DNA from 2 places in the Streptomyces fagopyri genome. Region 2 is predicted to be linked to the other one. Evidence: riboswitches for the same ligand, from Rfam matches in the RefSeq annotation. Region 2 holds a riboswitch; the other holds the start of a gene.
The links. A riboswitch is a leader RNA that binds a small molecule or an ion and turns the genes downstream of it on or off. The one in region 2 is predicted to bind thiamine pyrophosphate.

Region 1 (15,080 bases), 4.9 Mb from region 2:
CTTGCAAGGTTGCCCTGCGGGACCGGCGGGACGCGCGGCCCCGTCCGGTGAGCACACCGGGACTCCACCACGGGGAAGGACAGCATGACCATGAGGATGAGGACCAGGGCGTCGGTCACGGCGGGTGTCGGGGCGTTCGCCGCCGGACTGCTGCTGACCGGCGCGGCCGGGGCGCAGGCCGCGGCGGCGGGACTGCCGTACGCCGTCACACCCTACGTGAACGTCAATGTACGCTCCGGCCCGTCGAGCCAGACCGGTATCACCGGGCACGTCACCGCGGGGGACCCGCGCGGTGCGTCCTGCTGGACCCACGGCGAGACCATCCGCGACAACGGCTATGTCAACGACGTGTGGGTGCGGCTGGCCGAAGGCTATGTGAGTGCCGTGTACCTCAAGGGCGACCAGTACGGCGGCCTGCCCGCGTCGGCCACCTGCTGACCGGACGCGGGGCCCGGCTCCGTCCGGAGCCGGGCCCCGCGCCATGCCGGACCGGGTCACGGCTCCCCGTCCCGGCCCGCCGACCCCCATCCGACCGACCCCGGTCCGCCCCCACACCGTTCCGAGCCGCTGCCGCTGCCGCTGCCGCTGCCGCTGCCGCTGCCGCTGCCTCGGCATTCGCATTCGCTGGACGCACGCCACGCTCCAGGATCTTCCGGGCCCGGGTGACGGGCCCTACCTGGACGTTCGCGGACGGCCCCCTCCCCGCCGCCACCTGAGAGCCGGCCGGCACGGACGCACGCGGCCGGGCCGGCGTGCCGCGCCCCCGCGGGCATCGTGCGCACCCCTGGGCGCTCACGCGGGGCGCACATCTGCCTCGGCCGCGCGTCCGCCGGCCGACTCCGCCGGCCCTGCGCCTTGATCCGGCCGGTGTCCACACCCGCGCCGGCGCCCGGCCTCTTCCCCCCCGGCGCACCTCCCCGACGTCAGGTGTCCGCGCGTACCGCCGGAACACCACCGGCGACGCGCCCACCGAACCCCTGCGTGGGGCCGGGCCGTTGCGTGGGAGGGTGTCGTGGGTGTTCATGTGCGCCGGGGCGACACTTCGGAGAGGCTCCCGCTCGCGAGCGGCTCAAGGTGCCTGAGGATCTCTCACCGGGTAGAGATCGCACCTGGGCCACGGGTTGGGAGTCGCGGATCAGAATGATGGTGGGATGCCACAGGGCGCGAGCCCTGCGAGCGAGGGCTCCGGCCTGCCGGAGCACGGTGGTGGTGCTCCGGGGGTCCCCGGCGACCGCACCGGACCGGACGCTCGGTCGGCACACCTCGGACATTCCTCCCCGGCCGGCGGACGGGGCACGCGCGTCGCACGCGGCCCCGCTCCCCATGGCGCGCACGGCCCCGCCCGGAGCCTCTGGCGTGTCCCCGCTCCTCGTGTCGCGCACCGGCCGGCCCGCGATGCCGTCCGGCCGCTCGCCACCCGCGTCGCGTGCCCACGACAACCTGCGCCATACGACCCGGAGTGCCCCAATGATCACACCCCCGCGCGCGGTGCGCGATCGCATCCTCTCCCTGTCGCCCACGGAACTGCCCTCCTACGTATCCGACTTGGCGGCACTGCGCGCCCACGCCGCGTCCGTCAGAGCCGCTCTGCCCGACCGCGTCGAGATGTACTACGCGGTCCAGGCCAACGGGGAACCGGAGATCCTGGCCGAACTCGGCCCGTACGTCGACGGTTACAAGGTCTCCTCCGGAGTCGAACTGGACCACGTCGCCGAGTCGGGCGTGGACCGCCCGCGGGACTTCGGCGGCACGGAGAAGACCCCGACGGAGCTGGCGGACGCGCTGGAGCGGGGCGTGACCCGCTTCCACGTCGAGAGCGAGTACGAGCTGTACATGCTGGCCGGGCTGGCCCAGCGGCACGCTCCGGGCCGTCGGGTCGCGGTGCTGCCGCGGTTCGACCTCCCGGTGCCCGGCGGCCTTCTCACGGAGGACGGCGGCGCGTGCGCCACCACCTCCGGCCTGGACCCCGCCCGGGCCGACATCATCGTCGGGCTGCTCACCGACGGCAGCTATCCGAGCCTCGAACTGCGCGGTGTCCACGCGCACTTGGCGAACGGCGTGCACGCCGGGGAACACCTGGCGCTGGCCGAGTCCGTCGTCGCCTGGACCGTGGAACTGGCCGCCCGGAACGGACTTCGGCTCGCCGAGGTGGACATCGGGGGCGGCATGGCGGTGGACTACGACCGCCCGGAACGCCGCTTCGACTGGGACGCCTACGGCAAGGGTCTCGCCCGACTCGCCGCAGCCCACCCGGAGTTGACGCTGCGGATCGAGCCCGGCCGTGCGCTGACCGCGTACTGCGGCTGGTACGCGAGCGAGGTGCTGGACGTCGAGCACGGTTCCAGCGAGGACTTCGCCGTCATCCGCGGCGGCGCCGTCCACCTGCGCACCCCCGCCACCGGGCGGCACGATCAGCCCTGGTCCGTTCTCGAAGTGGAGCCGTGGCCGTATTCCTGGCCGCGGCCCGTGGTGCGCCGGGAGCGCGCCACCCTCACCGGCCAGCTGAACACGTCGCAGGACGTCCTGGTCCGCGGCGTCCGGGCGCAGGGCCTGCGAGCCGGTGACCGGGTGGTGTTCTCCCTCGCGGGCGCCTACATCTCGCCTGCCCCGCACCGGGCCCACGACCGCTATCCGGAGCCCCGCTTCCACTTCCTGGACGCGGGCGCGGACGGCGACCGGTCGCGATGACCGCGCGAGGGAACACCAGGAGTTGCCGTCCGGAGCGAGGCGGCGCATCCTCGGACACGCCTGGCAGGATCGTGTGCCGGACCAGGAGAGTGGCATGACCGTCGAACCGACCGACCGCAAGACCGACCTCGGGACCGATGCCCGGGCCGACCTCAGGGCCGGCTTCGGGACTGACCCCGGAACCGGCCTCGAGGCGGACTTCAGGGCCATGGGGGCCGGCTTCGGGGCCGGTGTCACCGATGCCGTGCCCGCGGCCGGGGAGAGCCCGGCCCAGACGTTCACCGAGGCCTACGATCCCCTCCCGGCAAGGGAGTTCGGCGTCCCGGCCCCCTTCCCGCGGGCCCGCTTCGACCTCGTACGGGAGCAGGTATGAGCGCCATGGACACCCCGCTCGACTTCTCGTACGAGACCCGGCCGGGCCGGGTCGTCTTCCGGCCCGGCGCCGCCGTGTCCGCGACCCCCGGCGAGGTCGCCCGGCTCGGTCTGCACAGGGTGCTGGTGGTCTGCGGCGGCCGGGGCGAGACCGCCGCCCGGGCGGTCGCCGACGCGCTGGGCGGTCAGTGCGCGGGGGTGCACGCCGAGGCCCGGATGCACGTACCCGCCGAGGTCGCCACCCGAGCGGTCGAGGTGGCCCGCGAGATACGCGCCGACGGCTGTGTGGCGGTCGGCGGCGGCTCGGCGATCGGCCTCGGCAAGGCGATCGCGCTGCGCACCGGACTGCCGCTGATCGCCGTGCCGTCCACCTACTCGGGCTCCGAGATGACCCCGGTGTGGGGCCTGACCGAGGACGGCGCCAAGCGCACCGGCCGTGACCTCGCCGTCCAGCCCCGAAGCGTCGTCTACGACCCCGAGCTCACCCTCGGACTTCCCGTCCCCCTCTCTGTGACCAGCGGTTTCAACGCCCTCGCGCACGCCGTCGAAGCGCTGTACGCGCCGGACACCTCGCCTCTCGTCCAGCTCATGGCCGAGGAGGGAGTCCGGGCGATGACAGGTGTCCTGCCGACCGTGGCCGCCGCCCCCGGGGACCTCGACGCGCGGAGCCGCGCCCTGTACGCGGCGTGGCTGTGCGGTGCCTGCCTCGGCGCCACCACCATGGGCCTGCACCACAAGCTGTGCCATGTCCTCGGCGGCACCTTCGACCTGCCGCACGCCGAGACGCACACCGTCGTCCTGCCCTACGTCCTCGCCTACAACGCGTCCGCCGCGCCCCGGGCGATCGCCACCCTGTCCCGGGCGCTCGGTACGGACGACGTCCCACGCGCCCTGCGGGAACTCGCGCGAGGCCTGGGCGCGCCGCACACTCTCGCCGAACTCGGCCTGAAAGAAGCCGACTTGGCGGTGGCCGCGGCACAGGCCGCCGGCCAGGCGTACCCGAACCCGCGCGAGGTCACCCCGCACGGCGTGCTGGGCCTGCTGACGGCGGCGTACGAGGGCTGGGAACCACGCGTCGGCTCCTGAGGCCTGAGGCCTGAGGCGCGGCGCGAGAGTCCCGCCCGCGTCGCGACGCCCGGCACGGCCGCCGGGTGGACGAGGGGTGGACGACGGGACGTGCGCGACACGCTCCAGGAGGCATCGCTCCGCCCGCGACCCCACGACCCCACGACCCCACGACTCCACGTCGACGCACGCGCCCCGCCCACCGCCTTGTCCGGGCCTCGCGCGCCTTCTCGCACAGGCCCCGCGCGCCTCCTCGCGCGGTCCGGGCGCCCCCTGCCCGGGACGCACGCGCGGGCCGGGCTATCCTTGCGCCGAACCGGACACGGGGTGCCCCGCACGAGGGCTGAGATCACACCCGTCGAACCTGAACCAGTTAGGACTGGCGGAGGGATGTCTCATGTCGTTGCCGTATGCCCGTGGTGAAGTGGCCGTCGGAGGTCCGCAGGGCGTTTTCGACGGGCGGATGCCCGAGGCCCCGGGGGACCTGCGCGTCGAGGCGCGCGGCATCGCCCCGGTGCCGGAGGACCACCGTTACGGCGGCCCCGGCCGCCTGTTCACCGTGTGGTTCGCCCCCAATCTGACGATGACCGGGGTCTTCACCGGCACCGTCGGCGTCGCGCTCGGTCTGGACTTCTCCACCGCGCTGACCGCCGTCGTGCTGGGCACCCTGCTGGGCGCGGTGCCGACGGCGTACCTCGGCACCTGGGGCAGTCAGACCGGCGCCGGTCAACTGCCGCTCGCCCGGCTCGCGTTCGGACGGGCCGTGCTGGTGCCGGGCGCGCTGCAGTGGCTGTCCTCGATCGCCTGGGACGCGCTGATCGGTCTGTTCGGCGGGGACGCGCTGGCCCAGCTCTGCGGCTGGCCGTTCTGGCTGGGCGTGCTCGTCATGATGGGTGCCCAGGGAGCGCTCGGCGCCCTCGGGTACGAGGTGATCCACCGGCTGCAGACCGTGATGACCTTCGCCCTCGCCGCCGCCTTCGCCGCGCTGACGGTGAAGCTCCTGAACGGCACCCACCCCGCTGCCGCCGCCTCCGCGCACGGTGCCGACCGCGCCGGGGCGTTCGTCCTGACCTGCACCATCGCCCTCAGCCTGGCGCTCTCCTGGGCCCCTTACGCCAGCGACTTCAGCCGCTATCTGCCGCGCACGGCATCCCGGCCGCGCATGTTCTGGTGCACGCTCGCCGGAATCAGCGTGTCCTTCGTGGCCGTCCAGGCGCTCGGCCTGTGGGGCGCCTCCGTCTTCACCGACCAGACCGCCCGCGGCGTCGACACCCTGCTCGGCGGCGGTGTCCTCGGCGCGTTCGGACTGCTCGCCGTGGCCCTGGCCGCGCTGAGCAGCAACGCCATGAACGACTACAGCGGGTCGCTCGCCCTGCAGACCATGGGCGTACGCCTGCCGCGCCCGGCCGCCGCCGCGCTGGCGGCCGTCCTCGGCTTCCCGCTCGTGCTGTGGATGCACGCCGCCGACACCACGACCCGGTTCCAGAACGTGCTGCTGCTCGTCGGTTACTGGATTCCCGGGTTCGTGGCGATCGTCGCCGTCGACTGGCTCGTCCGGGCCAGGGCGCGCGTCGGCGCGCCGGTCGACCTGTCCGCCGAGAGCGCCCGTCCGCAGCCGTGGTGGCCCGCGCTGGTGGCGTTCGTCGGCGCCTTCGCGGCGGCGGTCCCGTTCATGAGCACCAGCCTGTACGTCGGTCCGGTCGCCCGGGCCCTGCACGGAGCGGACCTCGCCTACGGGGTGGCGTTCCTCGCGGCCCTCGTGGTGTACGCCCCACTGCGGCTGCGCCGCTGACGACGTCCGCCACCGGGCACGGCGCCACGGGCCCTGTCGCCGTGCGTAGGCGCTCACCCGTCTCGTCCCGCCGTTCTCGCGTCATCCGCCTCGTCCCATCCGTCTCGTCCCGTACGGAGCGAACCCGCCATGTCCTCGAACACTCCCGCCGTCCCGCCCCGCGTCCTGACCGTCGCCGGATCGGACTCGGGCGGCGGCGCCGGCATCCAGGCCGACCTGAAGACCATGCTGGCGCTCGGCGCGCACGGGATGAGCGTGCTGACCGCGGTCACCGCGCAGAACTCGCTCGGCGTGCAGGGAGCCTGGGAGCTTCCGGCGGAGGCGGTGCGCGCGCAGTTCCGCAGCGTCGTGGACGACATCGGGGTGCAGGCGGTGAAGACCGGCATGCTCGGCTCATCGCTGCTCGTCGAGACCGTCGCCGAGCTGCTGTCGGACGTCGCCGCGCCCGTGGTGGTGGATCCGGTGAGCGTCTCCAAGCACGGTGACCGGCTGCTGGCCGACGACGCGCTGGACGCCGTACGGACCGCGCTGCTGCCGGTCGCGACGGTGGCGACGCCGAACCTCGACGAGACCGCCGAACTCACCGGGATCGAGGTGACGGGGGAGCGGGACATGCGCCGGGCCGCGGAACGGCTGCTGTCCTACGGCCCCCGCTGGGTCCTCGTGAAGGGCGGCCATCTGCCCGGCGAGGCCGTCGACCTGCTGACCGACGGCACCGAACAGCTCTGGCTGCGGGCGCCGCGCCACGACAACCGGCACACCCACGGCACCGGCTGCACCCTGGCCTCGGCCATCGCGGTGGAGCTGGCGCGGGGGAGCGCGGTGCCGGAGGCGGTGCGGCGGGCGAAGGAGTACGTCACGGGTGCGATCGCGGCGGGCTTCCCGCTCGGCTCCGGACTCGGACCGGTGGACCACGGGTGGCGCTGGCGGGCGGGGCGCTGAACCCCCCCCTCGGGGGCCGGGGTCCCACCCGGTCGGGGTCTCCGCCGATCCGGGGTCCCAGTCGGTCCGGGGCCCTACCCGATTCAGGGCTCATGCGGTCCGTTGCCGTCCGGGGCCGGGGCGCCACGAGTCCGTGGTCGTACGGAGCCCGTGGCCACGGAGCCTGTGGCCACGGAGTCCGTGGTCCTATCGGGTTCCCACGGTGCGCAGTGTCGCCAGGACCAGTGCGCGGGCGACGGCCACCGTCTCCGCGAGGGACACGTGCTCGTCGGGGCCGTGGGCCAGACGGACGTCCCCGGGACCGTACTGGAGGGTCGGGATGCCCGCCCCGGCGTAGAGCCGCAGGTCGCTCCCGTAGGGGGCGCCCCGCTCCCGGGCCGCGGGCGCTCCGGTGACGTCGGCGTGCGCGCTGCCGACCGTCTCGCGCAGTGGATGGCCGGCCGGGAGCCGGCCGCTGGCGAACTGGCCACCGGGCCACGAGACGACCGCGGGATGTCCGCGCAACCACGGATCGGCCGCGCACGCCCGCGCCACACAGCGTTCGAACGCGGCGCGTGCCTCGGCCGGGTCCTCGCCGAGCCGCAGCCCGAGCCGTCCGTCGGCGACCAGCAGCCCCGGCACGCTGCTGGCCCAGTCCCCGGCCTGGAGCATCCCGACGGAGACGGTGTACGGGAAGGGGTATTCGGCCATCAGGGGATCAGGCGTCTCGCTGCGGACGGCCTCCAGCCGGGCCAGCGCGGCGGCGATCGGCGCGTAGGCGTCGATGGCGCTCACCCCGGCGTCACGGGTGCCGGCGTGCGTGGACCGGCCCGGCACGGTGATACGGAAGGTCAGGGCGCCGGCGTTCGCGGTGACCAGCGTGCCGCCGGTCGGCTCGCTGATGACGCAGGCGTCGCCGGTGTGGCCACGGCGCAGGGTCCCGAAGGCCCCGATCCCGCCGTCCTCCTCGCCGACCACGAAGTGGCCCGCGACGCTGCCGCGCAGCCGTACCCCGCACGCCCGGATCGCGGCGAGCGCCGCGACGTTGGCGACGACACCGGCCTTCATGTCACAGGCGCCCCGGCCGTGCACGACGTCCCCGCGGACACTCGGTACGAACGGGGCGCCCGCCCACTGCGCGAGGTCGCCGGGCGGCACGACGTCCACATGACCCTGGAGGATCATCGTCGGACCGTCCTCGTCGCCGGGCAGCGTCGCGACGAGCCCCCACGCCTCGTCGCGCGGCACCTCCATGCCGGGGAAGCCGGGCTCGGCGCGCAGCGCGGGCAGATCCATCGACCAGAGGTCGATGTCCAGGCCCGACCGGCCGAGGTCCCGCGCCAGACGGTGCTGCAGCTCGGACTCGGCCGCGCTTCCCGTCACGCTCGGCACGGCCAGGGTGTCGAGCAGCATCGTGGCGACGGCCGTCTCGTCGACGGCCTCCAGGGCGGCGGATTCCTCGGCACTGAGCACTGCGCGCATGCCACACGCTCCTTTCGCGGGTGGATGACGAGGGGGGCGTGAGGATGCTACGAACAGCCCCGGTACGCAAACAATCGCCGTTCGTTTCCTTCTGGGATCGATTTCTTGTGAAGAATGTCCCTGCGTGGTGATTTCTTGCGCGGAGAAAGGGTGTGCGGCATGGCCATGGACGCCATCGACGAGGCCATCGTGCAGTGCGTGCTGCGCGACGCGCGCAGTACCTACGCGGAGATCGGCCGCGCCGCCGGGCTCTCGGCGCCCGCGGCGAAGCGGCGCCTGGACCGACTGGTGGCCGACGGCACGGTCCGCGGTTTCACCGCGCTCGTCGACACCCAGGCGCTGGGCTGGCGGACCGAGGCCTTCGCCGAGGTGTACTGCAAGGGCAACCCGACCCCCGCGGAACTGCGGCGCGACCTGGAGGCCGTACCCGAGGTGGTCGAGGCCTACACGGTCTCCGGGGCCGCGGACGCGATCGTGCACCTGATGGCCCTGGACATCCCGCACCTGGAACGCGCCATCCAGCGGGTGCGCGAGGCCAGGGTCATCGAGCGGACGGAGAGCGTGATCGTGCTGTCCGGGCTGATCAACCGGCCGCGCGTCTGACCGGCGGTGCCGGGCCGCCCGGCACGGTCGCGCATTAAATCGAACACGTGATTGAATTCGGCGCATGGCGTACCCACACTCCTCCGACGGGCCGGCGACGGCGCGCGGTGAACGAACGAGACATCGGGCCGGGATGCAGGCCGGGGCCGGAGAGGCGAGGCTGGAATCATGTCCGAACCGCTGCCAGTGATCGTGTCCCCGCCGGCGCCGACGGGTGGCCGCCGGGTCCGTGTGCACGGAGAGAGCCTCGGGTTGGCCTACAACCTGGACGACCTGTCCGAGTTCCTGCGGCGTGCGGGGCTCGACGTCGACCCGCTGACCATCGCGGTGTCCCCGCTCATCGACTGGCGGGGGATCGGCCCGGAGTACTGGGGGCCCGAGACCGGGAGGTGAGGGCGGCCGGAGGGGCGCGGCTCCCTCTCCGGCCGGAGCGTGACCGGCGCGCCCGTTCGGTACGAATGTGTGATGCCGCGTCAAGTGTGCTTGTGCGCGGGTGAGTTGGGGAGAGCGTCGCGACCGCCTTCGAGGGGGCGGCGTGGCGCACATCACCCTTGAGGGGTGCGGAAGGTGAAGCGCGCCTTCGGGTCTTCATGGCATGCTCACATCCAGTTACTCGCTGGTAACTTCTTGCCGCCCCCACCCCCTCAGGACTGATCTTGCGTATCCGCAAGCGGCCCTTGCGTGCCGTCATGCCCGCGCTCGCCGCATCCGCCCTCCTCCTCGCCACCGGCTGCTCCGCGGGCTCCGGCCCGCGCGCCTCCTCCGCCCCCGGACGTGTCCCGGAGGCCACGGCCTCCACCGCCGAGTCCGCGCACGGCGGCGGCCCCCTCGCCGTCGCCGCCGGACCCGCGGCCACCTCGACGGCGGTCGCGCGGCCCGGTACGGCCGGCGGCGAGGCCCACAAGTCCGCGCTCACGGTGACGTCGTACGACAGCCGTACCCGACGCGCCGTCATATCCCCAGCGCACAAGGGGAATCCGTCCGCGTCGCCCGCTCCAGGAGGGACGCCGGCGCCGGGCCGTACCGCCGTCGGTGACGTCATCGCCAGCGCCCCCGCGCCCGGCGCTCCCGACGGACTGCTCGCCGAGGTCACCGAGGTGATCGGCGAGAAGCCCGACGGCACCGAGGTCCGGACCGCGCCGACGACGCTGGACGCGCTGCTCGGCGACGGTGAGGCGAAGGGCACCGTCCCCGTCGATCCCGCCTCCTTCGACGTCGAGCGGCTGCTGCCCGGCGTCAAGGTCTCCTGGGCGCGGACCGGAGACGTGCACGCGGGCCCCGAGGGCGCGAAGGTCCCCCTCGGCAGCCTGCGGGTCGACGTCGCCACGCAGGTCGCCACGGCCGAGGGCGCGCCGGCCTCCGCGGCGGCGACCCTGTCCGGCTTCGTCCAGGTCAAGCCCGAGGTCGACTTCTCCTACGGCGGCAGGTCCACCGCGGCGGGCCCCGGAACCGCCCACCTCGGTGTCCTCGGCGACTGGACCTCGCGGTGGGCGCTCAAGGGACGCGCCGCCGCCTCCGCCCAGCCCGTCCGGCTGCCGTTCGCGAAGCTGCACGCCGACCCCGTCCTCCAGGTGGGCCCGGTCCCCGTCGTCGTGAACCTCGACCTGACCTGCTACTTCCAGATCAGCGGCGACGGCAGGGTCACCGTCGACATCGAGCAGGACCTCAAGGGCGACTTCGACGCGGGCGGTACCTACGACGCGGCCACGGGCTGGACCCCGGTCGACGAGTCGCACATGGCGAGCACCCCGGTGCGCGCCCGGGTCACGACCGACGGAGGGGTGAAGGCCGCCCTCGGCGCACAGGCCACGGTCGGTCTGTACGGAGCCGTGGGCGTCACCGCCGACCTGGCTCCCTATCTGCGCGGCGAGGCCGCGGGCACCGTCGACGTCACCTCCCCGTCCCACTCCGGCACGAAGGCCGACGTCGGGACGACGGGTACCTGGAGTGTCTACGGCGGGCTCGATCTGAGCGGGACCCTGCGGATCCAGCTGTCCGTCTTCGGCACCCCGGTCCTCCAGCGGGGTATTCCGCTGGGCACGCTGCACCGGGAGTGGAGGCTCGCCGGCAGCCCGGTGTGACAACCGCTGTCTCGGTGGCCCGCCGTCTCGGTGGCCCGTGACCGGTGGCGCGTGGCCGGTGGTCCGTGGCCTGCGGGGCACGGGGGCGGGTGGTGCGTGGCCTGCGGGGCACGGGGGCGGTGGTGCGTGGGACCCGGGGCGGCGGTCCGTGGGTGGTGGTCCGTGCGCCCGGGCGACGAATCGCCGGCCGCCGCGCGCCGCGGCCGGCCCGGACGTACCGCCCCGCCGACCGTCGCGTGTGCGGGGCCGCCCCCGCACGTGCGGTAGGGTTTACCTGCACGATCACGCGGGATCACCGCGGGTGAACAGCATCGGGACGTGGCGCAGCTTGGTAGCGCACTTGACTGGGGGTCAAGGGGTCGCAGGTTCAAATCCTGTCGTCCCGACGGTGCGAAGGGTCTTCACGGACGATGGTCCGTGAGGGCCCTTCTTCGTGTACGCGGGCCCTCCCCGGGAGTCGGACGAAGCGGCGTGTCGCGCGTCGCACCGCTCGGTAGGCTGCCGGGCATGCGGATCTCGGTCTCCTCGGACATGGACGAACCCGTTGCCCGTTCCCTGGTCGCGGAGCTGCGCGGCCGAGGCCACGAGGTCACGACGCACGGGGCACTGCACCCCGGCCGGGACCCGCGATGGGCGGTGTGCTCGGAGGCGGCCGCCCGCGAGGTGGCCGAGGGGACCGCGGACCAGGCGGTCGTGTGCTGCTGGACCGGCACGGGCGCGTCGATCGCCGCGAACAAGGTGGCGGGCGTCCGGGCAGCCCTGTGCACGGACGCGTACACGGCGGACGGCGCACGCCGTTGGAACGACGCGAACGTACTGGCGCTGAGCCTGCGCCTGACATCCGGACCGTTGCTCAAGGAGATCCTCGACGCCTGGTTCGCCGCCTCGGCCGGCGAGGACGCCGACGACCGGGAGAACGTGGCGCACATCCGACGGCTCGACCTCGGCGGAACGGGTCCCTGACCCACCCGGCCGAACCCCCGGACACACGGGAGGCGGGGCGGCCCGCAATCCCCTCCGCCCCGCCCTCCCGAGGGTCCCGGGCCCTCGCGAGTGTCGCGGGCCCTCGCGGGTATCGCGGATCCCCGCCGTCGTCAGCGCCGGTCCAGCAGCGTCGCGAGCACCTCCCGCAGCGTCGCGCCGGGATCGGCCACCGGGCCCTCGGACCGCCAGGCGACGAACCCGTCGGGGCGGACCAGCACCGCACCGTCCGCGGTGACGCCGTGCACCTGGGCCCAGTCCGTGCCGTCCGCGGGGGACAGCTCCGCGCCGGGTCCGCCGCCGATCCGGTACGAGTCGAGGGGCACCGACAGCCGCGCCGCGACGTCCTTCGCCGCCGCGTGCCAGCCGGCGCCGCCGTCCGCCGAGCTCAGGAGCACCAGGGACCGCTCGTACAGGTCGAGGGTGGAGATCCGGTCGCCGGAACGCTCCAGCCACATGTGCGGTGACCGGCTGCCCGGCTCGCCCTTCAGCCGCATCCCGTCCGGCACGATCGGCAGCGTCGGATCGGCGCCCAGGACCGCGCCGCGCGGATAGCGGTAGCTCAGCGCCACGTTGAGGATGCCGCGGCCGGGACCGCCTTGACCGCCCGAACCGTTCGGGCCGCCTGAACCATTCGGACGGCCGGGACCGTTCGGGCGGCCGGAACCGCTCGGACGGCCGGGATCCCCGGGATCCCCGGGACCGCCGGGACCCCCGGGACCGCCGGCCCCAGGGGCGGGCGTGTATCCGGGGTGGCTGTGCTCGACCGAACGTGACGAGGCGCGCGCGCTCGTCGCCTCCGCGACCGGACGGCGCTCCGCGTCGTAGGACTCCAGCAGCCCGCGGCCCGCCCAGCCGCCCAGAACCGCGGCCAGCTTCCAGGCGAGGTTGTGCGCGTCCTGGATACCGGTGTTGGAGCCGAACGCCCCGGTGGGGGACATCTCGTGGGCCGAGTCACCCGCGAGGAGCACCCGTCCGTCCAGGTACCGCTCGGCGACCCGTTCGGCCGCGTGCCAGGCGGCCCGGCCGGTGATCTCCACGTCGAGACCCCGTACGCCGGTGGCCCGCCGGATGTGCTCCGCGCACCGCTCGTCGGTGAACTCCTCCAGCGTCTCCCCGCGTTCGGGATGCCAGGGAGCGTGGAACACCCAGTGCTCCTTGTTGTCGACCGGCAGCAGCGCCCCGTCGGCCTCCGGGCCGTTCAGGTAGCAGACGATGAAGCGCCGGTCGCCGACGGCGTCCGCGAGGCGCCGGGAGGTGAAGGTGACGCTCACGTTGTGGAACAGGTCGCCCGGGCCGCTCTGCCCGATGCCGAGCTGCTCGCGGACGGGGCTGCGCGGGCCGTCCGCGGCCACGAGATAGTCGGCCCTGACCGTGCTGTGCTCGCCCGTCGCACGGCTCTTGAGCCGCGCGGTCACCCCCTCGGCGTCCTGCTCGAACGACAGCAGTTCCGTGGAGTACCGCAGATCTCCGCCCAGCTCCCGGGCGCACTCCAGCAGCACCGGCTCCAGGTCGTTCTGGCTGCACAGACACCACTTGCCCGGGCTGAAACGCGCCAGCCCGCCGCCGGGGTCGATGTCCTTGAGCAGCCATTCGCCCGCTTCGCCCACCAGGGTCGGTGCCTGCAGGATGCCGTGGTTCTCCGCCAGGACGGACGCGGCCCGCTCGATGCGCCGCTGCACCCCGGCCACCCTGAACAGCTCCATCGTACGAACGTTGTTGCCGCGCCCGCGCGGATGGATCGACGTACCCGAGTGACGCTCGACGAGCAGGTGCGGAACACCGAGGCGCCCGAGGAACAGCGAGGTGGACAGGCCCACCAGTGAGCCGCCGACGACGAGGACCGGCGTCCGGTGACCGACCTCGCCGGCCTCTTTCCATGGGTTCATTGATTGCCTCCAGCGTCACCCGCGAGGTGAGTCAGGAATGGGATGCAGGTTCCATGCCCTTTGAGGACCTGATCGCGCGCCCGGGGCACCCGGATGACACGCAGTTCACTCGTCCGCCCCGTGGGGCTCGCGCGTATCGGACGTCCCGTCAACGATCGGCTCATGGCGACCCCGGCCTTTCGGTCACGGCGGTCGTTCCCGACCTTCCGTGAAGAATGAGGAGAGGTGTGCCGGATGACCAGCTCGGGACGTATCTCGCAATCGGCGTTCGACGGTTCCAGGCTGCGGGTGATCCTGCTGCTCGATCTGTACGAAGGAGCCCAGCAGGAGTTCCTCGACGCCTACGAACACATGTGCAACCAGGTCGCGTCCGTCCCCGGTCACATCAGCGACCAGCTCTGCCAGTCGATCGAGAACCCCTCGCAGTGGCTCATCACCAGTGAGTGGGAGAGCGCCCCGCCCTTCCTCGCCTGGGTGAACAGCGAGGAACACGTCGAGACCGTCAGGCCGATGCACAGCTGCGTCCGGGACACCCGGTCGATGCGCTACAGCGTCCTGCGGGAGACCCACCCCAACCAGCAGCAGGCGGCGCCCAAGGCCGCCAAGGCCGTCAAGGCGGCCCAGCAGGTGCAGGCCCGCGTGGGCGAGGGGGTGGCTCGCCACGCCCTCACCTTCACCGTCAAGCCGGGCTCGGAGTCGAAGGTCGCCGAGATCCTGGCCGGGTACGAGGCGCCCCAGGCCCGGGTCGACGACACCACGCGCCTGCGCCGCACCTCGCTCTTCATGCACGGCAACCGCGTCGTGCGAGCGGTCGAGGTGGAGGGCGACCTCCTCGTGGCCCTGCGTCACGTGGCACGCCAGCCCGGGGTACGGGCGGTCGAGGAGGCCATCAACCCGTACCTGGAGCAGGACCGGAACCTGGGCGACGAGGACTCGGCACGGGTCTTCTTCACCCGCGCGGCCCTGCCGGCCGTGCACCACGTGGTGGCGGACCGGCCGGAACCCGCCGGCCTGCGCCGGCACGCGCTGTACTACCCGGCCAAGCGCGGCCAGGGGATGGAGCTCGCCCGGCTGCTCTCCCATCAGGACGAGGCCGCGGCCGCCGACCCCAACGGGACGGTCTACGGGAGCACCGTCTTCCAGCGCGACGACATCGTGGTGCGCCTGATCGACATCACGGGCGAAGTCGACGCCGACCCCCTCGCG
Region 2 (15,080 bases):
ACCGCGGGCGCCCTCGCGCTCACCGCCCTGTCGGCACGCGGCAAACAGGTGTGGACCCTGGACCGCCTTCACCCGGAGCTGAGCCTGTGACAATCAGGGCCATGGAAAGCAGCAGCACCACGGCAGGCGGCGGTCGCCGCGAGGCCACCCGGCAGAAGCTCTACGAAGCGGCCGTCACCCTCATCGCGGAACAGGGCTTCTCCGCCACCACCGTGGACGAGATCGCCGAGCGCGCCGGAGTCGCCAAGGGCACCGTCTACTACAACTTCGCCAGCAAGGCCGTCCTCTTCGAAGAGCTGCTGCGGCACGGGGTGGGACTGCTCACCGCCTCCCTGCGCGAAGCCGCGGAACGGACCGAGCGCGAGGGCGGCACGCGAGTCGACTCCCTGGACGCGATGATCCTGGCCGGGCTCGTCTTCATGGACCGCTACCCGGCCTTCACCCAGCTGTACGTGGCCGAGGTGTGGCGTACCAACCGGGCCTGGCAGTCCACGCTCATGGTGGTCAGGCGGGAGGCCGTCGCGGTCGTCGAGGACGTCCTGCGCGCGGGAGTGGCGGGCGGTGAGCTCAGCGACGAGATCGACATCCCGCTGACCGCGGCCGCCCTGGTCGGCATGGTCCTGGTGGCCGCCCTGGACTGGCAGGCCTTCCAGCCGGAGCGATCCCTGGACGACGTCCACGCGGCGCTCTCACGGCTGCTCCAGGGACGGGTGAGCGGCAACCGCTAGGTCCGGGACGTCCCGCGCCCCGGGCCGTTGTGGCCGGGGCGCGGCGAAAGCGCCGGTCCGAGGCGGCCGCGTCCCCCGCGAGCCGCTCCGCACCGGCGCTTCGCCGTGCTCCCCCGTGTTCCCCGTCGGGCCCCGTCCGGTCGTCCCCCGGGTCCCCCGTGCCTCACTCCCGCCGACCGGGCCGGCGGAAGGAGCGGCCAAGGGCGCGAGAACCGTTCCGCCGCCCCGTGCCGGCGGTACCGGAGCCGCGCCCCCTTCCGTGCCTCCACTTTCCCGTGCACGCGGGCCGGCCCCCATCCGTCCGGGTACTCATCTCCGTCACTGGGTACGGATACCCGTGCCTGGGCGCTCATGCCCAGGACGGACCGTCGTCAACTGGTTACGATCGCTGGCGTGTCCGTACTCCCCCTGGTCTTCACGAGCGGCTGGGCCAGCGGCATCAACGCGTACGCGGTGGTGCTGCTGCTCGGCGTCTTCGGCGCGACCGGCCTGAGCGACGACGTCCCCGAGTCCCTCCAGCGCCCCGACGTCCTCATCGCGGCGGGCGTCCTCTTCCTGTGCGAGGCGGTCGCCGACAAGATCCCGTACGTGGACACGGTCTGGGACTCGGTGCACACCGTGGTCCGGCCGGTGGCGGGGGCCGTGGTCGGTGCGCTGCTCGCCGGCCACAGCGGTTCGCTCCCCGATCTGGCCGCGGGTGCGATCGGCGGCTCGACCGCGCTGGCGAGCCACGCGGTCAAGGCCGGGACCCGGATGGCGATCAACACCTCGCCCGAGCCGTTCACCAACGTCGGCATGAGCCTCGCCGAGGACCTCGGGGTCGCGGGCATCCTGACGTTCGCGATGTTCCACCCCGTCGCCGCGGCGGTGATCGCCGCCGTGCTGCTGCTCGCGGGGCTGCTGACGCTGTTCTTCCTGGTCTCCCGGATCCGGCGGTTCCTGCGCCGCAGGGCCCAGCGCCGGGAGGAGAGACGGCTCGCCGCGCGGGTCGGGCCGCCACCCGGCTGACCCCCGCGAGAGGCCCCTGGCCCGTCCTGTCAGTGGTGGCCGATAAAGTCGCGGGCATGGGACGGATCGCGGTGATCGGCGCCGGGACGGGCGCGATGGCGGCCGCCGCCCGGCTGGCCGTCGCGGGCCATCGGGTGGTGGTGTACGAGCGCGCGTCGACGTACGGCGGGGCGCTGGGCCGCTTCGAGCGCGACGGCTTCACGTTCGACACCGGCCCCGGCCTGCTGCGGGTGCCCGCCGTCCTGCGCGATCTGTTCGTCAAGACGGGCAAGGAGCCGCTGGAGGCGTGCGTCGACCTGGTCCAGGTGGACCCGTCCGCGCGCCATGTCTTCGCCGACGGCACGGAGGTCGCGCTGCCGAACGCCTCCCGAGCGGGTGTCGTCACCGCCCTCGACCAGGCGCTCGGAGCGGGCGCCGGCGAGCGGTGGGGCGACTTCCTGGTGCGGGCCCGCGAGGCCTGGGACCGGACGCGGCGGCCCCTCCTGGAGGAGCCGCTCTGGCCGAACTGGCAGGTGCTCGCCGACCAGGAGCCCTACCCCGCGGTGCCGCACAGAAGGATGCTGCGCACCCGCCGGGCCGGCACCCTCGCCGAGGTCGGCTCGTGGGAGCTGCGCGAGCCGCGCCTGGCCGCCCTCCTGGAGAGCCACGCCCTCGCGTACGGGCTCGACCCCCGCGCCGCACCGGCGAGCGCGGCGGTGCTCCCGTACATGGAGCACGCCTTCGGCACGTGGTACGTGCGCGGAGGCATGCGGGAGCTGGCGCGCGCGATGTACGAACGGTGCCTGGCCCGCGGGGTCGGGTTCCGCTTCGGGACGCCGGTCGGACGGATCGTGGAGAAGGACGGGCGCGCGGTGGGCGTCGAGCTCGCCGAGGACCCTTCCGCGGGTCACGGCTCCGCGACGGCCACGGTCGAGGACGCGGACTTCGTGGTCGCCGGTGTCGCGCCCGAGGTACTGGACCGTCTCGTCGGCGGGACGACCCTGCACGGCGACGACGAGGTCGCGCCGCGTCGGGGCGCCCCGAGCAGGCTGACCGTGCTGCTGGCGCTGCGCGGCGGCCGCCCGGCGGGGGTGGCGCACCGGACGGTGGTGCACACGGCCGACCGCGAGGAGGAGCTGGAGCGGCTCTTCGGCGAGCGTCCGGGATTCCCCGCCGCTCCCACGGTGACACTCTCACGTCCGGACGACCCCGGTCCCGCGCCCGACGCGGAGCACGAGGCGGTCACCGTGACGGTCACGGTGCCCTCGGGCCTCGAGGTGTCCGAGGACGACGTGGAGCGGGTGCTCGACGCCGCCCGGCGCGCCGTGCCCGACCTACGTGAGCGTCTGCTGTGGCACGAGGTCCGCACCCCGGCCGACATCGCGGAGGCGACGGGAGCCGAGGGCGGCGCGGTGCCCGCACCGGCCCTCGCGGCGGCGTCCGGCCGGCTGCTGCATCCGTCGAACCGCACCCGCGTGCCGGGGCTGTTCACGGTCGGTGGCTGGGCGCATCCCGGCGGTGGGCTTCCGCACGCGGGGATGTCGGGTGCCCTGGTGTCCGGGCTGATCGTGGAGGGACCGGACTTCCGGGGCTCACAGTGAGTCCGCGGGCGCCCCGACCACGTCCTTGGGCCGCCCCGTGGCGGCCCCTTCGGGCCTCCTGCCCGGTGACCCCCTGAGACGCTCCCGCCTCTCGGGACGGTCAGTACCGGTACTGCTCGTCGAACCCGGCGCCGTTGCCCTGGCCGTTCCCGTTGCCCTGGCCGTTGTCCTGGTAGGGATACTGCTGCTCGGGCGGGAGTTCGCCGCCGTACTGGCCGTCGGTGCTGCGCTGCTGCGGGACCCAGACGCCGCCGGCCGGGGTCTCGCCGCCGTAGCCGCCGGTGGCGTACTGGTCCTGACCGTAGCCCTGCTGCTGCGTGTACTGCTGATCGCCGCCGTACGTCATGTCGTACGCGGCGCCGTTGTAGGTCTGCGTGCCGATGTACGGGTCGGAGTAGGCGGCGTACTGCTGCTGCTGGCCGTTGTCGTAGCCGTACTGCTGCTGGTCGTACCCGGAGTAGCCGTCGTAGGCGTAGGCCTGCTGGTCCTGGGAGGGGGCGGCGGCGTAGGACTGGTCCGACTGACCCGCGGCGGCCGCGTAGGCGGCGTCGCTGTAGACGCCGTAGGAGCCGGTGTCGTCGGGCAGGGGCTGCGGCTCGTACACGGCCGTGCTCCCGGTCGCCGTGAGGTCACCGGAGCCGGCCGGCATGAACCGGTCGGAGTGCGCGGGCGTGAAGACGTCGTCCTCGCGGGTGTAGTCGTCGTCGCCCTGCGGATACCGCGCGCCCTCGGCCGGCTCCTGCTCCGCCTCGAGGTCGGAGACCTCCAGGCCCGGATCCTGGCTGTCCGGCTCGCCGCGGCGGCGCTTGCTCCTGCCCGAACTCTTCTCCGGAGCCTTGTCGGCTCCCTGACGGTTGCCCACCGCCCAGCCGGCCGCGAAACCGCGTCGGAACGACAGCGTGACGTACGTCTGGCCGACCGCGAAGGCGGCCGCACCCAGACCGACGACGATCACGGACGGGATCAGCACACCGAGGACCACTCCGGCGAAGCCGGCGAAGGCGAGCAGCCGGTAGCGCAGCCGCGCCTTGTACTGCAGCAGAACCTCGCCGAGGAGCCACAGTGCGACGATGCCGAAAGCGATATAGAGGACCGTCAAGCCCATGTACGCCCCTCTCCCAGTGGCCGCTACGCAGTGTGTCGTACGCGGGTGCGGCCGGTCTAGGCCTGCTGTGGGTGGTGCAGGCCCAGATTCTCGTAGATTTCCAGCGTCGCCGTGGAGTTGTTCAGCGTAATGAAGTGCAGTCCGGGGACGCCCTCGTCCAGCAGCTTCGCGCAGAACTCCGTCGCGAACTCGATGCCAATGGAGCGTACAGCCGCCGGATCGTCTTTGGATGTGAGGATCCGCTCTTTCAGGACGTCCGGGAACGAAGCGTTACTGAGCTGTGGAAGCCGCTCCAGCATTTTCACACTCGTCACCGGCATGACCTCGGGGATCACCGGTGTCCCGCAGCCCGCCGCCACGACCCGGTCGCGCAGCCGCAGGTACGACTCGGGCTGGAAGAACATCTGCGTGATCGCGTAGTCGGCGCCGGCCCGGCACTTGTCGACGAAGTGCGCGACGTCCGCGTCCCAGTCGGCGGAGCGCGGATGCATCTCGGGGAAGGCGGCGACGCCCACGCAGAAGTCGCCGGACTCCTTGATGAGACGGACCAGTTCGGCCGCGTAGGTCAGACCCCGGGGATGCGGGACCCAGTCGCCCATGGGGTCCCCGGGCGGGTCACCGCGGACCGCGAGCATGTTCCGGATGCCGGCGTCCGCGTACTGGCCGATGATGTTGCGCAGCTCGGCCACGGAGTGGTTGACGGCGGTGAGGTGCGCCACCGGGGTGAGCGTGGTGTCGGCGACGATCTGCTCGGTCTCCCTGACCGTGCCGGCCCGGGTGGAGCCGCCGGCTCCGTAGGTCACCGAGACGAAGTCGGGAGCGACGGCCTCGACCCTGCGCAGCGCGTTCCACAGGTTCCGCTCGCCCTTGGGGGTCTTCGGCGCGGAGAACTCGAACGAGTACGTCTTCTTGCCGGACGCGAGCATGTCGCTCACGACGCGTGCGCGGTCAGTCCTGGTGGAGGCAGATCCGAGGGCCATACCGGCAGGTTAGCCAGGGGGCGCCGGTCCCCCAACCGAACCGCAGGGAATTGTCTCATTCGTCGGCTTCTTGTCCACCCCTCGGACAGACGGCGGGACCGCCCGCCGGACGGACGGCGGGACTGCCCCGCCGGACGGCGGGATGCCCCCGCTTGCGGCGGGCCGGACCGGTCCCGGACGGTTCAGGCGTGCCGCAGCCGCTTCGCGAACTCCGCCGCGGCCGACGCGGGGTCGTCCGCCTCGGTGATCGCGCGGACGACGACGACACGGCGGGCGCCCGCCTCCAGCACCTCGTCCAGGTTGCCCAGGTCGATGCCGCCGATGGCGAACCAGGGGCGGGCGGTGCGCAGCGCGGCGGTGTGGCGGACCAGGTCGAGGCCCGGTGCGTGGCGGCCGGGCTTGGTGGGGGTGGGCCAGCAGGGGCCGGTGCAGAAGTAGTCCACGCCCTCCTGGACGGCGGCGGCCGAGGCCTCCTCCGCCGCGTGCGTGGACCGGCCGATCAGGACCTCGTCGCCGAGGATGGCGCGGGCCGCGGGGACCGGGAGGTCGCCCTGGCCCAGATGGAGTACGTCCGCGGCGGCCGCGTGGGCGACGTCCGCCCGGTCGTTGACCGCGAGGAGCTTGCCGTGGCGGGCGCAGGCGTCCGCGAGGACCTGGAGGTGCTCCAGCTCCTCGGCCGCCTCCATGCCCTTGTCACGCAGCTGCACGATGTCCACGCCGTTCGCCAGGACGGCGTCCAGGAACTCGGCGAGGTCGCCCTGACGCGTCCGCGCGTCCGTGCAGAGGTAGACGCGGGCGTCGGCGAGGCGGGCGGCGTTCTCGGGCATGCGTGTGTCCCCCGTGGTGCGGCGGTGCGTACGGACCACGGCGGCCGGGTGGTCCTGGGCCGGCCGTGGTCCGTACGCCGGGCGTTTCGTCGGATCAGACGGCGAGCGCCTGGGCGCGGCGCTTCACCTCCGTGCCACGATTCTCGCTCAGAGCCTGCGCGGGGGTGCCGGGCAGGGTCGAGTCGGGGGTGAAGAGCCACTCGAGCATCTCTTCGTCGGTGAAGCCGTCGTCCCGCAGGAGCGTCAGGGTGCCGGTGAGGCCCTTGACGACCTTGTCCTCGTCGATGAAAGCGGCGGGGACGTGCAGCGCGCGGTTCTCACCACGGCGTACGGCGATCAGCTGGCCTTCCTTGACCAGCTGCCGGACGCGCGTCACCTCGACGCCGAACTGTTCGGCGATGTCGGGGAGGGTGAGCCAGGCGGGGACGAGAGCATCGATCTTTGCGTCAATCTCGGTCACGGGACAAGCCTGCCATCCCGGACTGACACTCGGTACCCGAGCGCCGCCCGTCCCGCGTCAGAAGCACGTCAGAAGCGCGCGAATCCGGCAGAATTCCGCTGAATCGCGGCGCGGCCGCACGGGTGGTGGGTCCGCCCCGGCCGCGTCCGGCGAGGGGGACCGCCCGGACCGGACGCACCCTTCCCCCGCCCGCCGCGGGCCTTCCGAGCGCCCTTCACCCGTCCGCCGGAGATCCGAGGCCGCGCCGAGGCCGCGCCGGGGCCGCGCCCGCCGGGGTCTCCGGAGCCCCGGCCGGTCGCGTGCCGGCGGGTGGCGGAGCCCGCCCGGCCCGTGGCCGCGAGGTCCCGCCCGCCTCGCGACACCCCGCACGCACACTCGCCGCCTCGCGACCGCCCCGCACGCACCCCCGCCGCACCGCGACGCCCCGCACGCACGCCCGCCGCACCGGGCAGCCCCGGGTACTTCAGGTACGAGGCCCACCGCGTCCGGCGCGCCGACGGCACACGACGGACGCGCCGCGAGGCCCGCCCCCTGACGGAGCCCCGAGGGACTGCGCGGACGCGTCCTAGGCCATGGCCTCCTTCAGGGGACGTGACGGGTCCGACAGGATCTCCGGGTCCAGCGGCATGCCCGCCTCGATCAGACGGCGGCCCTGGGCCAGGTCGCGGGGACGGCCCACCGCCAGAAGGGCGACGAGGCGGGAGTCGCGCAGCCAGCAGACCGTCCAGGCGGCGCTCGCCGGGTCGCCGCGCCAGACGGTCGTGTCGGCGGGCGCGTGGTGGCCGACGTACTGGACGAAACGGCCGAACTGCTCGGACCAGAAGTACGGAACCGGGTCGTACGCCGCCGGGGCCTCGCCGATGATGTTCGCCGCCACCGTGCGCGGTCCCTGCAGGGCGTTGTCCCAGTGGTGGACGAGGAGGCGCTCCTCGTACCGGCCCGAGGGGAAGGAGGCGCAGTCGCCGACCGCGTAGACGTCCGGCAGGGAGGTGCGCAGGTGGTTGTCGGCCACGACCTCGCGGTGGGCTCCGAGCTCGATGCCGGAGCCGGCCAGCCAGGCGGTGGCGGGCCGGGCGCCGATGCCGACGACCACGGCGCCCGCGGGCACCCGGGATCCGTCGTCGAGCACCACGGCGCCGGGCTCGACGCGCTCCACGCGCGCGTGCGTGCGCAGCGAGGCCCCGCTGTCCGCGTACCAGGCCGCCATCGGCGCGGCCACCTCGGCGGGCAGCGCCCCGGCCAGCGGCCGGTCGGCGGCCTCGACGACCGTCACCGCGCACCCCGCCTCACGTGCCGCCGTGGCGAACTCCGCGCCGATCCAGCCCGCCCCGACCACCACGATGTCGTGCTGCCGGGCGAGCACGGGGCGCAGCCGTTCGGCGTCGTCCAGGGTGCGCAGGAGATGGACGCCGGGCATGCCCTCGGCGCCGGGGAGCTGGATCGGTTCCGCGCCGGTCGCCAGGACCAGCAGGTCGTAGCGGACCGGTCCCGCGGCGGTGTCCAGTTCATGGTCCCCGGGGCGCAGGCCCAGCGCCTCGCAGCCGAGTCTCAGTTCGATGCCCAGTGCCTCGAAGTCGATGTCGAAGGCGGAGTGCTCGGCCTTGCCGAGCAGCACCGCCTTGGACAACGGCGGCCGGTCGTACGGCTGGTGCGGCTCGGCGCCGATCAATGTCACGGCGCCGGTGAAGCCCTGTTCGCGCAGGGCCACCGCGGTCTGTACGCCGGCCATGCCCGCGCCCGCGATGACGACCCGGCGTGCCGTGGACCCCTGCGTCTGCCCCTGCGTCTGCTCGCTCACCTGATCACCATAGACACGTGACAGGTATCGCTTACCTGCAAATGGTGTGCGCGGCGCCCCGATAACCAGGGATTAAGCGTTCGTCGTCTGTCGTTGCCTGTCGTGGTCGGCCACCCTCGGACGGCCCACAGACGGCCCAGCCTCGGCCCCCGAGGAGTCGCTAACGCTAGCGGCAGAGATCGCTAACGTTAGCAACCCCACTAGCGACCAAAACCGCTGATGACCAGCACGTTAGCGGTCAGCGAGCCATCTGGGCAGACCTCGGAATCGGACCGCACGACGCCTCCGAGAGGGGCACGACCGGATCGCCGGCCGTCTGCGCGACCTTCAAGGCTCGCTACGCTCGCACGCCGACGTCGTCAGGAGCTCCCATCTGAGGGCTGCCCCCTCGATGCGCACTATGGGCACGGTGGTCACTGAGGTCCACAGGGCACGTCGGTCGGTCACTCAGAGTCGGTGGCGGTCAGGCCGGGTCGCGATGGTTGCTGTACTTCGCTGCTGTATTGCCACCGGCCTTGCTGACCACCACCGCTTGAGGAGCGAGGTGGGGCGATCACGCGCCGAGTTGAGGTTCCTCGACTCGCGCAGTGCCGTCATGCTGCCCGCGCTGTGCCCCGGTTCTCCCTGAGTTGCCGCCCGTTTGGCACGAGAGTGGCACGGCTCAACAGCCGTCAAACGGGGTGGGTCCATCCATGGCGTGCAGGGCAGTGTTGCGGCGAACCCTGGAATCCGTCGGATGGCGGGCGGGCTTCGACGACCGAAGCCTAGACGTAGGCCGAGCGCTCCGCACCGCAGGAGCCGTCCTGTATGTGCAGCCTTGGGTAACTGCCCCTACAAGCCCTGAACGAGATGAAGTCTCCCTCAGGGAAGTTCTTGTTCTTAAAGCGCCAACCTGCGTCGGAACCCGCATTGTTCCAAATGTTCCCGGCACGAACGACCCGGCCGCTGGCGTCCACCACTTCCCAAGCGACGACGGCCGAGAGATCGTCTTTAAAGTCGTCCTTGACGCCGAACCAGTCACCATTGGCGTAGAAGCAGGCCTGGGACCACGAGCCGGTCGAGGTACAGATTGTGTCATTGCCCGGGTCCGTCGTGCTGGTAGCGAGGTCATCCTCGATGGCGACAGCGGAGGCGCTGGTGACGGTCAGCATGGTGGCGGCAGCAACGGCGCCTACGACTGTAGCTATGCGCATTCTCAATGTCATGATCAGATCATATGCTCAAGATTCACTCGTGTGTCATGCTCCAGACGTAGACAACCTGCCCCAACGGTTGGCCCCCGCTCCCATCCCGCGCACGCCACACTCGGCCGGCACACGCGAACGGCGCCCCCAGCCGGTCCGCCCGTCGTGCGGGGGCCCCCGCCGGGTGTCCGGCCCGTTCCACCGGTTCCACCTGTTCCACCACGCTGGTCCCCCGGCCCGGCCTCGACTCCCACTCCCAGGTCTCCTCCAGCCGCAGCCGGCCGTCGGCGAGCTCCACCACGACGGACACGCAGTGCCCTCCGGACGTCGTGCCGTCGTGTCCCAGCTGGACGTACCGGAAGTCGAGGCGGTCGCCCCGCCGGGTTCCCACGAGACGGCCGCGGGCGATGTCCCCGCCCGCGTACTCGGCCCAGATCCCGCCGTCCTTCTCGTGGTACGTGAACCGGGTGCCGGTCCCCACCTGGCCCGGCGCCTGATCGGTGACCGGGGCGAGGACGAGGCCGTCGAGCGAACGGGCCATGCGCGGAGGCTCCCTTACTGAGGCGTGCGGCAGCGAGCTAGGGTGGTCAACGTAGAGCACTCGCGGGAGCCCGGACGTACCGGGCTGAGAGGGAGGCTGGCGGCCTCCGACCGTACGAACCTGATCCGGGTCATGCCGGCGAAGGGAGGGGCTGGACGCCCATGTCGCGTACACCGGCGGAGAGGTCCGTCACGTCCGACGTCCTGGTGGTGGGGGGCGGGATCATCGGCCTGGTCACGGCGTGGCGGGCCGCGCAGCGCGGGTTCGCCACGACGGTCGTGGACCCGGAACCCGGCGGCGGGGCCGCGCAGGTGGCCGCCGGAATGCTCGCCGCCGTCACCGAACTCCACTACGGCGAACAGACCCTGCTGGGCCTGAACCTCGCCTCCGCGCGCCGCTATCCGGACTTCGTCGCCGAGCTCACCGAGGCGGCGGGCCAGGATCTCGGCTACCGCCGGTGCGGCACGCTGGCCGTCGCCCTGGACTCCGACGACCGCGCCCATCTGCGTGAACTGCACGCCCTGCAGATCCGTTCGGGGCTCGACTCGGAGTGGCTCAGCGGTCGGGAGTGCCGCCGTCTCGAACCCATGCTCGCGCCCGGTGTCCGTGGTGGTCTGCGCGTCGACGGCGACCACCAGATCGACCCGCGCCGCCTCGCGAAGGCCCTGGTCACGGCGTGCGAGCGGGCCGGGGTGGTGTTCCACCGCGGCTGGGCGGAGCGACTGACGGTGGTCCGGGATCGGGCCACCGGGGTCGTCACCGCGGCCGGCGACGGACTGGAGGCGGCGCGGGTGGTGCTGGCCGGGGGCAGCCTCAGCGGGAGGCTCGACGGCGTGCCGGACGACGTACGGCCGCCCGTGCGCCCGGTGAAGGGGCAGGTGCTGCGGCTGACGGTGCCGAAGCGGTACGCGCCGTTCCTGAGCCGTACCGTGCGGGCGGTGGTCCGCGGCAGTCAGGTCTATCTGGTGCCACGCGAGAGCGGCGAGCTCGTCGTCGGCGCGACCAGCGAGGAGCTGGGCTGGGACACCACGGTGACCGCGGGCGGGGTGTACGAACTGCTGCGCGACGCCCACGAGCTGGTGCCCGGGATCACCGAACTGCCGCTCACCGAGACGCGGGCCGGACTGCGCCCCGGCTCGCCCGACAACGCTCCGCTGCTCGGCCCGACCGGGCTCGACGGACTGCTGCTGGCCACCGGCCACCACCGCAACGGCGTCCTGCTCACTCCCGTCACCGGGGACGTCATGGCGCACGTCCTCGCCTCGGGGGAAGTCCCCGAGGAAGCGCGCCCCTTCACCCCCCACCGGTTCAGCCCGACCCGCACGGAGCAGCCCGTATGAACATCCTCGTCAACGGCGAGCGCCGGCTCGTCGCCGCGGACACCGCCCTCGGCACACTCGTCGCCACCCTCACCGCGGCGCCCTCCGGCGTCGCGGCCGCGCTCAACGAGACCGTCGTCCCGCGCACCCAGTGGTCGTCCACGCCCCTGCGCGAGGGAGACCGCGTCGAGGTCCTCACCGCAGTCCAGGGAGGCTGAACCCATGGCCGACGATCCGTTCGTCCTCGGAGGTACGTCCTTCTCGTCCCGGCTGATCATGGGTACGGGGGGTGCGCCCAGTCTCGACGTGCTGGAACGGTCGCTCGTGGCGTCCGGTACGGAGCTGACGACGGTCGCGATGCGCCGGGTGGATCCCGCGGCGCACGGCTCCGTGCTGTCCGTGCTCGACCGGCTCGGCATCCGGGTGCTGCCGAACACGGCGGGGTGCTTCACCGCGGGCGAGGCCGTGCTCACCGCGCGGCTCGCACGGGAGGCGCTCGGCACGGACCTGGTCAAGCTGGAGGTCATCGCCGACGAGCGCACCCTGCTGCCCGACCCGATCGAGCTGCTCGACGCCGCGGAGACGCTGGTCGACGACGGGTTCACGGTGCTGCCCTACACGAACGACGACCCCGTGCTCGCGCGCAAGCTGGAGGACGTCGGGTGCGCGGCGGTCATGCCGCTGGGCTCGCCCATCGGGTCCGGCCTGGGGATCCGCAACCCGCACAACTTCGAGCTGATCGTGGAGCACGCGCGCGTGCCGGTGATCCTGGACGCGGGGGCCGGTACGGCGTCGGACGCGGCGCTGGCGATGGAGCTGGGGTGCGCCGGTGTGATGCTCGCCTCGGCCGTCACCCGTGCGCAGGAACCGGTGCTGATGGCCGAGGGCATGCGGCACGCCGTGGAGGCGGGGCGTCTGGCGCGGCGCGCGGGGCGGATTCCCCGGCGGCACTTCGCCTCGGCGTCCTCGCCCGCGGAGGGCCTGGCGCGGCTGGATCCGGAGAGGCCGGCCTTCTGAGCGCAGTCCCGTGCCCCGCCGGGGGCGGACCGCCCGCCGGGGCACCCTCGCGTGTCGTCGCGGGCTCCTCCGCCGGCCGGTGCGGCGGCTGTTTCCGGCCGGTCGGAACGTGCGGGGCTCCGGGCGGCGGGGCCGGCCGCCGGCGGAGCGGGCCGCGTCACCCCTTCGGCGCGATGTGCGTCACAGGTCGGCTGCAGTCCCGCCCCGGTACGGGCCGGACCGGGAGGGCCGACGGCGACGGCTCGTAGACTCCCTTGCGTGGATACGACCCTTCAGGACCCGCTTGTCGGGCAGATGCTCGACGGCCGCTATCGCGTCGACGCCCGGATCGCGGTCGGCGGGATGGCCACGGTCTACAGGGCCCTGGACACCCGCCTGGACCGCGTGCTCGCGCTCAAGGTGATGCACCCGACGCTGGCCGCCGACGTCTCGTTCGTCGAACGGTTCATACGGGAGGCCAAGTCGGTTGCCCGGCTCGCGCACCCCAACGTGGTGCAGGTCTTCGACCAGGGGACGGACGGGTCGTACGTCTACCTGGCCATGGAGTACGTCGCGGGCTGCACCCTGCGCGACGTGTTGCGCGAGCGCGGGGCGCTCCAGCCGCGGGCCGCGCTGGACGTCCTGGAGCCGGTGCTCGCCGCGCTCGGCGCCGCGCACCGCGCCGGGTTCGTGCACCGTGACATGAAGCCGGAGAACGTCCTCATAGGGGACGACGGCCGGGTCAAGGTGGCGGATTTCGGCCTCGTGCGGGCGGTGGACACGGTCACGCAGACGACGGGGGCCGTACTCGGCACGGTGTCGTACCTCGCTCCCGAGCAGATCGAGCACGGCACCGCCGACACCCGCGTCGACGTGTACGCCTGCGGAGTCGTCCTCTACGAGATGCTCACCGGCGGCAAGCCGCACTCCGGCGACTCCCCGGCCCAGGTGCTCTACCAGCATCTGCACGCGGACGTGCCGCCGCCTTCGGCCGCCGTGCCGGGCATGCCCTTCGCCCTCGACCAGCTGGTCGCCGCGGCGACCGCCCGCGACCCCGGGATGCGCCCGCACGACGCGGTGACGCTCCTCGGCCAGGTGCTGGAGGCACGCGCGGGGCTCAGTGCCGAGCAGCTCGACGCCGTACCGCCACAGGCACTCACCGCGGGCCACGACAACGCGGAGGACCGCACCAGCGTGATCCCGCGCTCCCTGTCCGTGCCGCGTCTGCTGCCGGTGAACGAAGGCTTCGCGGACGGCGGGGAAGGCGGGGCCGACCGGACCAGCCGGTTCGACCGGACCAGTGTGCTGGCCTCCGAGCCGCCCGCCCCCGCCCGGCGGCGCGGCTCACGCTCCCGGCGCGGCACGATCCTGATCGTCACCGCGATCCTGCTGGCGCTCGGCCTCGGCGCGGGCGTCTGGTACATCAACTCCGGCCAGTTCACCAAGGTCCCGCTGCTGCTGGCGAAGACCGAGACACAGGCCAGGTCACGGATCGAGGCGGCCGGTCTCGACGTCGGGCAGGTCAAGCACGCGTACAGCGACACCGTGAAGCGCGGCACCGTGATCAGCAGCGATCCGCAGCCCGGCGCGCGGATCCGTGACCACGACTCCGTGTCGCTGACCGTCTCCGACGGACCGAAGACGGTGCGCGTGCCCGACCTCCAAGGCGTCACGCTGTCCAGGGCCAGGGAGCTGCTGAAGGGTGACGGACTCGCCGCTGGCATGACCACCCGGGAGTTCAGCGGGGACGTGGCCAGGGGCTCGGTGATCCGTACGGACCCGGAGGCGGGCACGCGGCGGCACGCCGGCTCGGCCATCGCCCTCGTCGTCAGCAAGGGCGGTCCGGTGGAGGTCGAGGATGTCACGGGGACGTCCGTCGAGGACGCCACGGCGGAGCTCGAACAGGCGGGCCTGAAGGTGCGGATCGCGGCCCAGCGGGTCACCTCGGAGTTCGACAAGGGGCAGGTGGCGCGGCAGTCGCCGGAATCGGGCAGCGAGGCCGCCACGGGCGACACCGTCACGCTGACGGTCTCCAAGGGTCCTGAGATGGTGTCGGTCCCGGACGTGGTGGGCGACAGCGTGGACGACGCGAAGAAGGCACTGGAGGACGCCGGGTTCGAGGTCGACGAGGACCGTGGACTGCTCGGACTCTTCGGGGACCACGTCAAGAACCAGTCGGTGGCCGGCGGCAGGACAGCGCCCAAGGGATCGACGATCACCATCGAGATCCGCTGAGCCCGGACGTCCGCCGGCCGGTGCCGGAATCCACGGAGTCCGGCCCCGGCGGTCCGCCGACCGGAACGTGAAGGTCCGCCGAAGGGTTCCACCGGAGCGCGTGACACCCTGAAGGGTGTGACCAGCAAGCAGCTCCGCAACCCCGTCGGCGGCCATGTCCCCGTGGCCGGCGGTCTCGACTCCGTCGGTCTGGCCTACGCGCGCGAGATCGGCGCGGAGAGCGTCCAGGTCTTCGTCGCCAACCCGCGCGGCTGGGCGACGCCCGCCGGGAATCCCGGACAGGACGAGCGGTTCCGCGCGGCCTGCGCGGCCGGCTCGA

Region 1: another riboswitch for thiamine pyrophosphate. It lies ahead of GFH48_RS07720 (purine-cytosine permease family protein); the one in region 2 lies ahead of thiO (glycine oxidase ThiO).

What each region holds. Positions count from the first base shown of each region.
Region 1 covers NZ_CP045643.1:1,808,554-1,823,633, reverse strand. The annotation lists gene GFH48_RS07740 (SH3 domain-containing protein) at 85-438, shown strand; gene GFH48_RS07735 (type III PLP-dependent enzyme domain-containing protein) at 1,468-2,688, shown strand; gene GFH48_RS07730 (hypothetical protein) at 2,783-3,061, shown strand; gene GFH48_RS07725 (maleylacetate reductase) at 3,067-4,146, shown strand; TPP riboswitch at 4,439-4,533, shown strand; gene GFH48_RS07720 (purine-cytosine permease family protein) at 4,523-5,917, shown strand; gene thiD (bifunctional hydroxymethylpyrimidine kinase/phosphomethylpyrimidine kinase) at 6,047-6,859, shown strand; gene GFH48_RS07710 (ArgE/DapE family deacylase) at 7,046-8,320, opposite strand; gene GFH48_RS07705 (Lrp/AsnC family transcriptional regulator) at 8,480-8,923, shown strand; gene GFH48_RS07700 (hypothetical protein) at 9,092-9,316, shown strand; gene GFH48_RS07695 (hypothetical protein) at 9,586-11,004, shown strand; tRNA gene GFH48_RS07690 (tRNA-Pro) at 11,317-11,390, shown strand; gene GFH48_RS07685 (RpiB/LacA/LacB family sugar-phosphate isomerase) at 11,512-11,967, shown strand; gene GFH48_RS07680 (FAD-dependent oxidoreductase) at 12,099-13,874, opposite strand; gene GFH48_RS07675 (SchA/CurD-like domain-containing protein) at 14,109-15,080, shown strand, end outside.
Region 2 covers NZ_CP045643.1:6,705,376-6,720,455, reverse strand. The annotation lists gene GFH48_RS29015 (YhgE/Pip family protein) at 1-90, shown strand, start outside; gene GFH48_RS29010 (TetR/AcrR family transcriptional regulator) at 102-728, shown strand; gene GFH48_RS29005 (DUF4126 domain-containing protein) at 1,122-1,736, shown strand; gene GFH48_RS29000 (phytoene desaturase family protein) at 1,793-3,316, shown strand; gene GFH48_RS28995 (SCO2102 family sporulation regulator) at 3,417-4,421, opposite strand; gene metF (methylenetetrahydrofolate reductase [NAD(P)H]) at 4,478-5,401, opposite strand; gene thiE (thiamine phosphate synthase) at 5,584-6,228, opposite strand; gene GFH48_RS28980 (Rv2175c family DNA-binding protein) at 6,323-6,688, opposite strand; gene GFH48_RS28975 (NAD(P)/FAD-dependent oxidoreductase) at 7,254-8,486, opposite strand; gene GFH48_RS28970 (hypothetical protein) at 9,251-9,691, opposite strand; partial or broken gene GFH48_RS28965 (hypothetical protein) at 9,879-10,211, opposite strand; TPP riboswitch at 10,264-10,375, shown strand; gene thiO (glycine oxidase ThiO) at 10,373-11,551, shown strand; gene thiS (sulfur carrier protein ThiS) at 11,548-11,748, shown strand; gene GFH48_RS28950 (thiazole synthase) at 11,753-12,547, shown strand; gene pknB (Stk1 family PASTA domain-containing Ser/Thr kinase) at 12,806-14,761, shown strand; gene GFH48_RS28940 (deoxyribonuclease IV) at 14,870-15,080, shown strand, end outside.